One region of the Lederbergia graminis genome, then DNA from elsewhere that is predicted to be linked to it. Evidence: predicted binding sites of a transcription regulator. Region 1 holds the regulator's gene; each other region holds the start of a gene.
What was found. The regulator Rex, encoded in region 1, represses fermentation and respiration genes when NADH is low (regulators of the CRP and FNR family bind a similar motif). The targets are predictions, from matches to a motif close to TTGTGAAATATTTCACAA.

Region 1 (3,286 bases):
CGATTAATACGGCACCAGAATAATTTGCTAAATATTGCTCTAACCAGGAAAGGGTCTCAATATCTAAATGGTTCGTCGGTTCGTCCAGTATTAACAAATCAGGTTTCGTTAGTAAAAGTTTCGCCAATGCTAATCTCGTTTTTTGCCCACCACTTAAAGTAGAAATGAGTGTAGAACAATCTTTTTCATAAAAGCGCAAACCATGTAATACAGAGCGAATATCGGATTCGTATTGATATCCTCCAATTTCTTTAAATTTCACTTGGAGTCTATCGTATTCATGTAGCAATTTTGCTGCTTCGCTTTCACTTACGGTTGCTAGATCAAGCTCTATTTGGCGAATTTCTTTTTCCATTTCTCTTACTTTCGCAAAAACAGATAGCATTTCATCCCAAATAGATAATTTTGATTCAAGTCCAGTGTTTTGTGCTAAATAATCAATTGTTACATCTTTCGGCTTGACTATCTGACCAGAGTCATAGGAAAGGTGGCCTGCGATTATTTTTAATAAAGTAGATTTACCAGCACCATTACGCCCAACTAGGGCAATGCGGTCATTTGTTTGTATTTCAAGTTTTATATTGGATAATATTAATTCTGCTCCAAAGTATTTTGTTAGTTGTTGAATTTGTAACAACATCATATTATTTCACCTCTAGTTTCATAGTTAGTTTACCGTATATATGCTGCAAACTTCAATCATGGAAAGTGAGAACAATAAGACATGTCGGAAAAAATAGTGTATGATATTACAAGGGGGGCTGTCCGTGAGTAATTTGACACATTTTAATGAAGAGGGTCGGGCGAAAATGGTGGATGTAAGTGATAAGCCCGAAACGGTTAGAATTGCAAAAGCGCAATCTAGTATTGAAGTAAATGAACTTATATATGAACATATACAATCAAACCAAATAAAAAAAGGGGATGTACTTGCTGTCGCTCAAGTAGCGGGAATTATGGCAGCTAAAAAAACATGGGATATTATACCTATGTGTCATCCAATTCCATTAAAGGGGATCGATATTTCTTTTAACTGGAAAGAACAACCACATAATAAGTGGAAACTAGAAATATTCGCTACCGTTAAGACAATTGGAAATACGGGAGTAGAAATGGAAGCATTAACAGCTGTTTCTACGGCGGCTTTAACGGTATACGATATGTGTAAAGCAATAGATAAAGGAATGATTATTGGTCCAACCTTTCTCCTGGAAAAATCAGGTGGAACTAAAGGGAAGGATTTTAAACGAAATGATGTTGAGATATAATTTAGCATTTGTGCGGAGGTAAAAAGATGAGCGAAGAAACAATGAAAATACCACAAGCGACAGCAAAACGGCTGCCATTATATTATAGGTTTATCAAGAATCTCCACGCTTCTGGAAAACAGCGTGTTTCGTCCGCAGAGCTAAGTGAAGCTGTAAAAGTAGATTCTGCAACGATTAGGAGAGACTTTTCTTATTTTGGTGCGCTTGGAAAAAAAGGTTATGGGTATAATGTAAACTATCTACTATCATTTTTTAGTAAAACATTGGATCAAGATGAAATAACGAAAGTAGCGCTAATTGGTGTAGGTAATTTAGGTACTGCGTTTTTGAACTATAATTTCCTTAAAAATAACAGTACGAAAATAGCGATGGCATTTGAAGTAGATCCATCGAAAATTGGTACTAATATCGGTGATGTACCAGTATATGATATGAAGGAATTAGAGCAACGTTTAAACGAAGAAGAAATTACTGCGGTTATCTTAACGGTTCCGGTCAATGCAGCACAACAAATTACTGATCGTTTGAAGGATACTGAGGTGAAAGGCATCCTTAACTTTACACCAGCAAGATTATCTGTACCACCTTCTGTTCGTGTTCATCACATCGATTTAGCAGTAGAACTACAATCTCTTATCTATTTCTTGAAAAATTATCCGAATCCTGACACGGAAAGTTCACAAGAATAAGCAAATTGTCAATAGCAAAATTACATGTAATCCGTTAAACTATAACTATTAAGGAGGTGGGCGCAAATGGTATTAGGAGCTATCGGTCCAGGTAGTGTCGTTATTATTGCTATTGTAGCATTACTGATTTTTGGCCCAAAAAAATTACCGGAATTAGGCAAGGCTGCCGGTAAAACGTTACGTGAATTTAAAAATGCAACAGCAGGTCTGGCAGATGACGTAGATCCAGTAAAGGATAATAAAAAAGACGCCGACAAATGATAGGATGAACAGTTATGAATCAGAAAGAAATGACTTTTCTTGACCATATAGAAGAATTAAGAAAACGGCTAATGACGATAGTCGTTTTCTTCGTGTTAGCAGTTATTGTAGGCTTCCTCGTCGTAGAACCGATTATAAACTTTATCCAAAATGCGGACGTAGCTGAGGAACTTACAATGAATGCGTTTCGTGTTACAGACCCTTTTAAAGTTTATATGAATATGACATTTGTGATCGCACTAATTATTACATCTCCTGTTGTATTATATCAACTATGGTCATTCGTCAGCCCTGGTCTACTGGAAAAGGAACGAAGAGTGACTTTATCTTATATTCCTGTTTCTGTTCTTCTTTTTCTCGGGGGCTTGGCATTTTCTTATTTTGTTCTCTTTCCATTTTTGATTAAATTTATGCTCGATCTTTCGAATGAAATGAGCATTCAATCAACTATAGGAATTAACGAATACTTTCAATTTCTCTTTCAAATTACGATTCCATTTGGATTGCTCTTTCAGTTGCCGGTTGTCATTCTCTTTCTAACTAGACTAGGGATTATTACGCCGATGTTTTTAGCTAAGATTAGAAAGTATGCCTATTTTGTATTGCTAGTCATTGCAGCGATTATTACTCCGCCAGATGTTATTTCTCATTTAATGGTCACCGTCCCTTTATGTTTACTATATGAAATTAGTATTTGGATATCGCGGATCGGCTATAGAAAGGCGAGAGCGGCAGAGTTAGAGGTTGAAAATAATATACAAAAATAAAGCAGGAAGATTCATCATTTGAATCTACCTGCTTTTTTTATTGGTTCTTCTTCATGTTTTTCAACTTAAAGTGTATCGCGATTAATCGGAATCCTGCTCCAAAGTCAAATGTAGCAATTAGTAGTAAAATATAAACGAAGAAATTCCAATCGTTCATTTTTACTTGTTGAATGGCGAAGTATGTAAAAAGAACGCCAAGAATAATGTTAATAATCCCAGATGATAGTGGTGATCTCACCATAATAACCCCCTTATCCAGCCTTGTACATGTATAGCGTTATCCAATGTCGAGAATTGAGCG
Region 2 (3,286 bases), on a different contig from region 1:
TCCTGCAGCAATAATAAGTGGCAGTGCCCATACTAACGCATATTTTCGCATCAATTCGGATGCTGCATTGTCCCCTGCTTTATTTGCGTACCAAGTAAGGAATACGGCAGATATATAAAGAACAGCGACAATTGCTAAGACGACGACGCTCCACGGTAACGGATTAGTGAACAGCTCCCAATAATCTAGCACAGGTTTACCATCGACCATGGAAACAAAGCCACCTTGGGCAATCGCAAGCACGATCGCCAGGGAAGCGGGAATCAATATACCTGAGATCCCATACATAAATGCATAGCCTTTATGTCCCTTTGTTCCATATGCTTCAAAAGCGTAGTATGAACCACGAATAACCATTAAGATAATCGCGATACTCGCTGGCACAAGCAGAATCGTTCCATAGTAGAACGCGCTTTTCGGGAAAAATCCAACGATACCAACAAAGAAGAAGACGAAAAACACATTCGTCACTTCCCAAACAGGCGACAGGTAACGCTGAATTACTTTTGATAAAATACGTTGTTTACCCGTCAAAATACCGTACGCATTGAAAAATCCTGCTCCAAAGTCAATGGCACCAAGCAGAACGTAACCGAACAGGAACGTCCAAAGTACTGAAATTCCTAGAATCTCTAAATTCATTGTCGCTCACCACCTTGTGATGATAATTGTTCCAGTTCACGTTCTACTGGACTATTTTTAAAGATACGGCGGAGCACAACGACAGTTCCTATACCTAAAATTAAGTAGAGGATGGCAAATAGGACGAACATTAAGCCAACATGATCACTTGTTGTTGCCGCCTCTTCAACTGTCATAATGCCTCGTAAAATCCACGGCTGACGACCAACTTCGGCCATCCACCAACCAGCTTCAATGGCAAGAAACGATAGAGGTCCACTAAGCACAATTAACCAACGATACCATTTTGCTTTGACAAAATTCCAGCCTCGTTTTGTACCGATAACATAGGCTAGCGCTAGAAGTATCATTAAACCACCGATTGTCACCATCACATCGAAGAAGTAATGGATAATGAGTGGCGGAATTTCCTCTTTCGGGAATTGATCTAAACCAGTTACCTCCGCATTTGGTAAACCATGCGCTAAAATACTTAAGGCAAGCGGAATTTTAATTGCATATTGTGCCTCATTATTTTCATCTAAAATACCATATAAAAGCAAAGGTGCCCCTTCTTCTGTAACAAAATGCCATTCTGCAGCTGCTAATTTTTCTGGTTGATGCTCTGCTAAATATTTACCAGAGAAGTCACCAATTAACGCTGCAGCAATCGAGAATACAAGACCAATTTTCATTGTTAAATGAAGTGCCTTTTTATGGTACACATGGTTTGAGCCTTTGATTAATTTGAAAGCCGCGATAGATGCAAGCATAAATGCAGCTGTCATAAAGGCTGTTGCGATAACGTGTGACACTTTCGTCGGCATGGAAGCAGTAAACATCGCCGCAATTGGATTTGCATTCGCAAGCTGTCCATTGATGATGTCGAATCCTTCTGGTGAATTCATAAAGGAGTTGACGATCGTAATAAATAACGCGGAAGCAGCTGCACCTAATGCAACTGGTATTAATAATAAGAAGTGTTTACGCTGATCTTCGAATCGATCCCACGTGTAAACGTAAATTCCTAAGAAAATCGCTTCAAAGAAGAAAGCAAAGACTTCCATAAATAGTGGTAACGCAATAATGTTACCTGCAAGCTCCATGAAATTAGGCCATAGTAAGGACAGTTGTAGCCCCATTGCTGTTCCCGTTACAACCCCAACTGCAACAGTAACGACAAACCCACGTGCCCAACGGCGAGCCATCAATATATAATGATCATCATTTTTCTTTATTCCAATCCATTGCGCAATCATAATCATAAGCGGTACGCCGACCCCGATCGTCGCATAAATGATATGGAACGAAAGCGTAAGTAATGTTAATAGACGACTAGATAAAACCGGATCATCAAAAAACAAGCGAGATCCCTCCTCCTTTAAAACTACTAATTAGTGATTAGTGGTTAGTGGTTAGTGAAACATTGAACAAACTTTATGATACGAATCCCTTCAACAACATCACTTACTCACATTATACCTCCTAAAAGCCACAATGAATCATGTAACATATGACAATTTTTCAAATGTAGGTGGAGATGTGTTTGGAGTTGTGTGGGTGTTTTTGTGTGGGTGCCTTTGTGTGGGTGCCTGGCACCCACACAACTTCGGAACTATTCTGAATCGTGCCGGTGCCTGGCACCCAAACATCTCCGAAACTATTCTGAATTGTGTTGGTGCCTGGCACCAAAGAGAGGATAATTCCTTCTATACGTCGAATAGTTTATACAATTATCCTCACAAAGGGAGAGTTAGTATATGGTTTACGATGGAAGTATAGTTAAGCGGACCTTGTATTCTTTAAGAAAGAGATTGAATGAGAATAGTAATGTAATCAACGTTCAAACAGAGGAAGGACATGTATTCAATGCAACTTGTACTTTCCATCCACCTGCAAGTGATTTAGATATTTCAAATTTTGAAAAACAAACGGGTTTCCTATTACCTGATGATTATATAGAATTTCTAAAGATAAGCAATGGATGTCGACTATTTGATGATATAAATTATGGCGGCGAAATTGAACTTTATAGTTTAGATCAAATAATTGAATACAATCATAACCTATATGATGAATTTGAAGGATGCTATGATATTGCCTATATTTATCAAGATAATTTAGTGATTAATTCAAAACTAGTATCACAAAATAAGAAGAATTACCTCTTTTGGAAAGGTCATATTGAACAATTTGAAGACGCAAAGCCCTTAGAAATGAGTTTTGAATTATGGTTTGATAGATTCGTTACATGCCAAGGAGCAAAGTTCTGGTGGTGGCCCATATATACTGCCGAACTTTAATTGGGTGCCTGGCACCCACACAACTTCGAAACTATTCTGAATCGTGCCGGTGCCTGGCACTGTATTTTATGTAGTGGAACATTTGTTTTGCTGCGTGGGTTTTGCATTTGTTTTTTTTGGTATATGATTCCTAGTTTCCAGATGATGGCTGGGCTTTTGATAGGAATGGCTTTTATGTGTTGGTGATCCACTTTTTTTTGCGACGGAAAAAATAGAGATTCCGAGATTTTGTTCTACCATCCCATCCCTGAGATAAAGTCCCAATAGACACTTTGATAGGAAACTTTATGCTGCAGGATTTTCCTTTAAATATGATGCGGAAAGCAACTTGATTCCACTAATGACGGATAAGAAAGTAATTT
Region 3 (3,286 bases), on a different contig from region 1:
TCGATGAACATTATCTTTATGAATGACCGTAAGGATGTTAAACTCCACTCGATTGTTTCGTAAGTGCTGTATACCTTTCATTACTTGGTCAAAACTACCTTTTCCGTGAGAATATACTCGACGAAGATTATGTATTTCTCTAGGGCCGTCCAAACTTACGCCAATTAAAAAGTTGTATTTTTTAAAGAACGCAGCAAAACGATCATTAATCAATGTTCCATTTGTTTGCAAACCATTACTAATTATCGTATTTGCGGGTGCATTTTTTGCTTGGAGAGCAACTACGTTTTCAAAAAAGTTTAGGCCTGCAAGCAATGGTTCGCCACCTTGCCAAGCAAATGAAACTACTCCTCTAGTAATAGCCATATATTCTTTTATAAATTTCTCTAATACGTTAACATCTATTTTTTTAATCTGTTTCCCTGGTTTTCCACCACATGTGCTGTAATAACAATAATCACAAGCTAAATTACAATCCTCAGAAACTGTTTTCCACATCACACTAATATTACTATTTGGGTTGATCATACAACCGGCTTCCATCGTATCGCTTCCTTATCACAATATTAATATCATTGTAAGGGGTTATAAGAATGAAGTTTGTGATAAACGTCACTATTTGTGAAAAATGTTTGAATAGTACGAAGAGGAAGTGACTGGGAAACGTTGGATTCCAATGACTTTTATAGATTCATATACTATGATATTTATATAGCATGTTATAAAGGAGGATAGGGTGATGAAAACTACTTTATCCGTTACTCAACAAAAATCTACTATTTTTTCAGATGTGAAATTGCTATTTAAAGGTCCCGTATTAATATTTAATGTTTTCCCTGTCATTACGGGGTTTTGGTTAGCACTATATTTTAATGAAGTATCTTTCGTAGAAAATATAGATTTATTTTTATTAACAACTGTAGGAAGTTTATTAGTAATCGCAGGAGCACTTGTTTTTAATAACTGGTATGACGTCGATATTGATACAGTAATGGATAGGACAAAAAGTCGGCCAACTGTTACTGGGAATATTTCATTAAAAACCGTTTTAACGTTATCTATCGTGTTAACTATTATTGGATTTATTATGTTATTATTCACGACAATGGAAGCAACGATTTATGCCTTTATAGGTTGGTTCACATATGTTGTACCATATACCATCTGGTCGAAACGGAGATATACGTTCAATACAATTATTGGTAGTGTTTCCGGCGCAGTAACACCAATGATTGGTTGGGCAGCTATTGAATCTTCCTTTCAGCTAGTGCCAATTGTGTTGTTTATTCTATTATTTATTTGGCAAATGCCTCATACGTATGTGATTGCGATACGAAAATTTGAAGAATACAAAGCGGCGAAAGTAGCAATGCTACCAGTGGTCCGTGGCATCGATGTCGCTAAGCGTCATACTTTCGCCTATATACTTTGCTTACTGCCAATTCCGTTCTTGCTTCTAAATGAATTAGGAGTTGTATTTGTTGTCATTGCGACATTGTTAACAGTTATGTGGATAATTCTCAGCGTTTATGGATTTTTTATGAAAGATGAACGAAGATGGGCTGATTGGAATTTCATTTACTCTGTTAACTATTTATTTGTTCTCTTTTTAATGATGATTATTGTGACATTGCCAATATTCTAGTTGCTTGGAAAAGCTATTCTCTTTTAGGAGGATAGCTTTTTTTGTTTTTACATATCGTTTTGTGACGTGGCTCACATTCGTGAGAATCTTTATCAATTAAGATGAGGATGATTACGAATAGGGAGGTTGATTTTTTTATGGCAGATTCAAAAGTTGACCGTGTTAAGGATGTTAAAGCAGATGAGAGCTCCACTACAGTGAAGGGAACGATTTTTTCCGTAGGAGTTGTTGGGGCAGTTATATTCATTACTTATCTTATTATTTATGGCCTATATATGGCGAGAGTATAGGGGGGATCTAAGTGAAGATGCATCGTGCAGAAGAGATATGGTTAATCCTGAGCTTCGGTATGATTATCGGGTTCATGTTATTAACAGGTTATCAAACGTTTGTGGAAGGAATGGGACCACCGAGTCATAAAGAAACGATTGATCCACAAAAAGTGGATGAGACGGCACCATTTGATAATCCTGGCATTACACAAATTGGTGAAAATGAATACGAAGTTGTGATGACATTAGAGGTATTTAATTTTAATCCAGGTAATATCGAGGTACCTGCAGGCTCCACTGTTCATTTTACATTGACGTCAAAGGATGTTGTTCATGGCTTTCAGATAGCAGAAACAAATGTAAATGCGATGGTGATGCCAGGGTATATTCAGAAAATTACGCAAAAGTTTGATAAGCCAGGTGAATATTTAGTGTTATGTAATGAGTACTGTGGTGCTGGTCACCAAATGATGAGTACAACGATAACAGTCAAATAAAGGAGGGGAGTAAAGTTGGAAACAGCAATGAAACAAACTTTTACACAGAAGGCGAATAAAGCATTGGGGATTAATCCAGAGGACGCAAGATTATCGAAATCATACTTATTTGTAGCATTTGCAGCCCTGCTAGTTGGGGGGATTTTAGGACTTCTTCAAGGTTTGAACCGCGCAGGACTTCTGGAATTACCAACATGGCTTAATTATTATCAAGTACTTACGGCGCACGGATTATTATTAGTGTTAGTCTTAACAGCATTCTTTACGATCGGGTATTTCTATGCGGGTCTTTCTCATACGTTAGGTGGTTTGCTTCCGAAAGTAAGAAAGATGGCTTGGATTGGCTTTAGTATGAAACTCGTAGGATTTGTATTGGCAGTCATTCCAATTATTACGAATGAAGCAAGTGTGTTATACACATTTTATCCACCAATGGCTGCATCCCCGATATATTATGTAGGTCTTGTATTTATTGTTTTAGGGGTGTGGATGTGTGCATTTGGTGCATTTATTAACGTAGCAAATTGGCGTAAAAATCACCGTGGTCAACACCTACCTATTCTTGCATTCTTTGCAACAGGTGTATTTGTCCTATTATTCTTTGGAAGTGTACCAGTTGCCATTGAAGTGTTAACGATTATTCCTTGGGCTTCCGGTTGGGTAGAAACCATCAATGTAATGGTAGCACGTACTCTGTTCTGGGCATTTGGCCATACGCTCGTAAATATTTGGTACTTAACCGCAGTATCAGCTTGGTATGTCATTGTACCGAAGATTATCGGTGGTAGACGTTGGAACGATACGTTAACACGTTTTGTTGTCATCGCATTAGTAATTATGAATATACCTGGTGGATTCCATCATCAGATTAT

Region 2: a site for Rex is predicted at 2,038-2,055, ahead of ACFPM4_RS20120 (cytochrome ubiquinol oxidase subunit I). Genes of this name have one in related genera too.
Region 3: a site for Rex is predicted at 1,705-1,722, ahead of ACFPM4_RS11960 (cytochrome c oxidase subunit 2A). Genes of this name have one in related genera too.

The regions. Positions count from the first base shown of each region.
Region 1 covers NZ_JBHSMC010000003.1:5,792-9,077, forward strand. The annotation lists gene ACFPM4_RS04540 (ABC-F family ATP-binding cassette domain-containing protein) at 1-643, opposite strand, end outside; gene moaC (cyclic pyranopterin monophosphate synthase MoaC) at 768-1,268, shown strand; gene ACFPM4_RS04550 (redox-sensing transcriptional repressor Rex) at 1,295-1,957, shown strand; gene ACFPM4_RS04555 (twin-arginine translocase TatA/TatE family subunit) at 2,024-2,218, shown strand; gene tatC (twin-arginine translocase subunit TatC) at 2,233-2,985, shown strand; gene ACFPM4_RS04565 (YdiK family protein) at 3,023-3,226, opposite strand; gene ACFPM4_RS04570 (CPBP family intramembrane glutamic endopeptidase) at 3,220-3,286, opposite strand, start outside.
Region 2 covers NZ_JBHSMC010000045.1:51,162-54,447, forward strand. The annotation lists gene ACFPM4_RS20115 (cytochrome d ubiquinol oxidase subunit II) at 1-642, opposite strand, end outside; gene ACFPM4_RS20120 (cytochrome ubiquinol oxidase subunit I) at 639-1,985, opposite strand; gene ACFPM4_RS20125 (SMI1/KNR4 family protein) at 2,415-2,924, shown strand; partial or broken gene ACFPM4_RS20130 (NAD(P)H-dependent oxidoreductase) at 3,223-3,286, shown strand, end outside.
Region 3 covers NZ_JBHSMC010000014.1:376,612-379,897, forward strand. The annotation lists gene ACFPM4_RS11950 (anaerobic sulfatase maturase) at 1-543, opposite strand, end outside; gene cyoE (heme o synthase) at 740-1,645, shown strand; gene ACFPM4_RS11960 (cytochrome c oxidase subunit 2A) at 1,783-1,935, shown strand; gene ACFPM4_RS11965 (cytochrome c oxidase subunit II) at 1,953-2,414, shown strand; gene ACFPM4_RS11970 (cbb3-type cytochrome c oxidase subunit I) at 2,442-3,286, shown strand, end outside.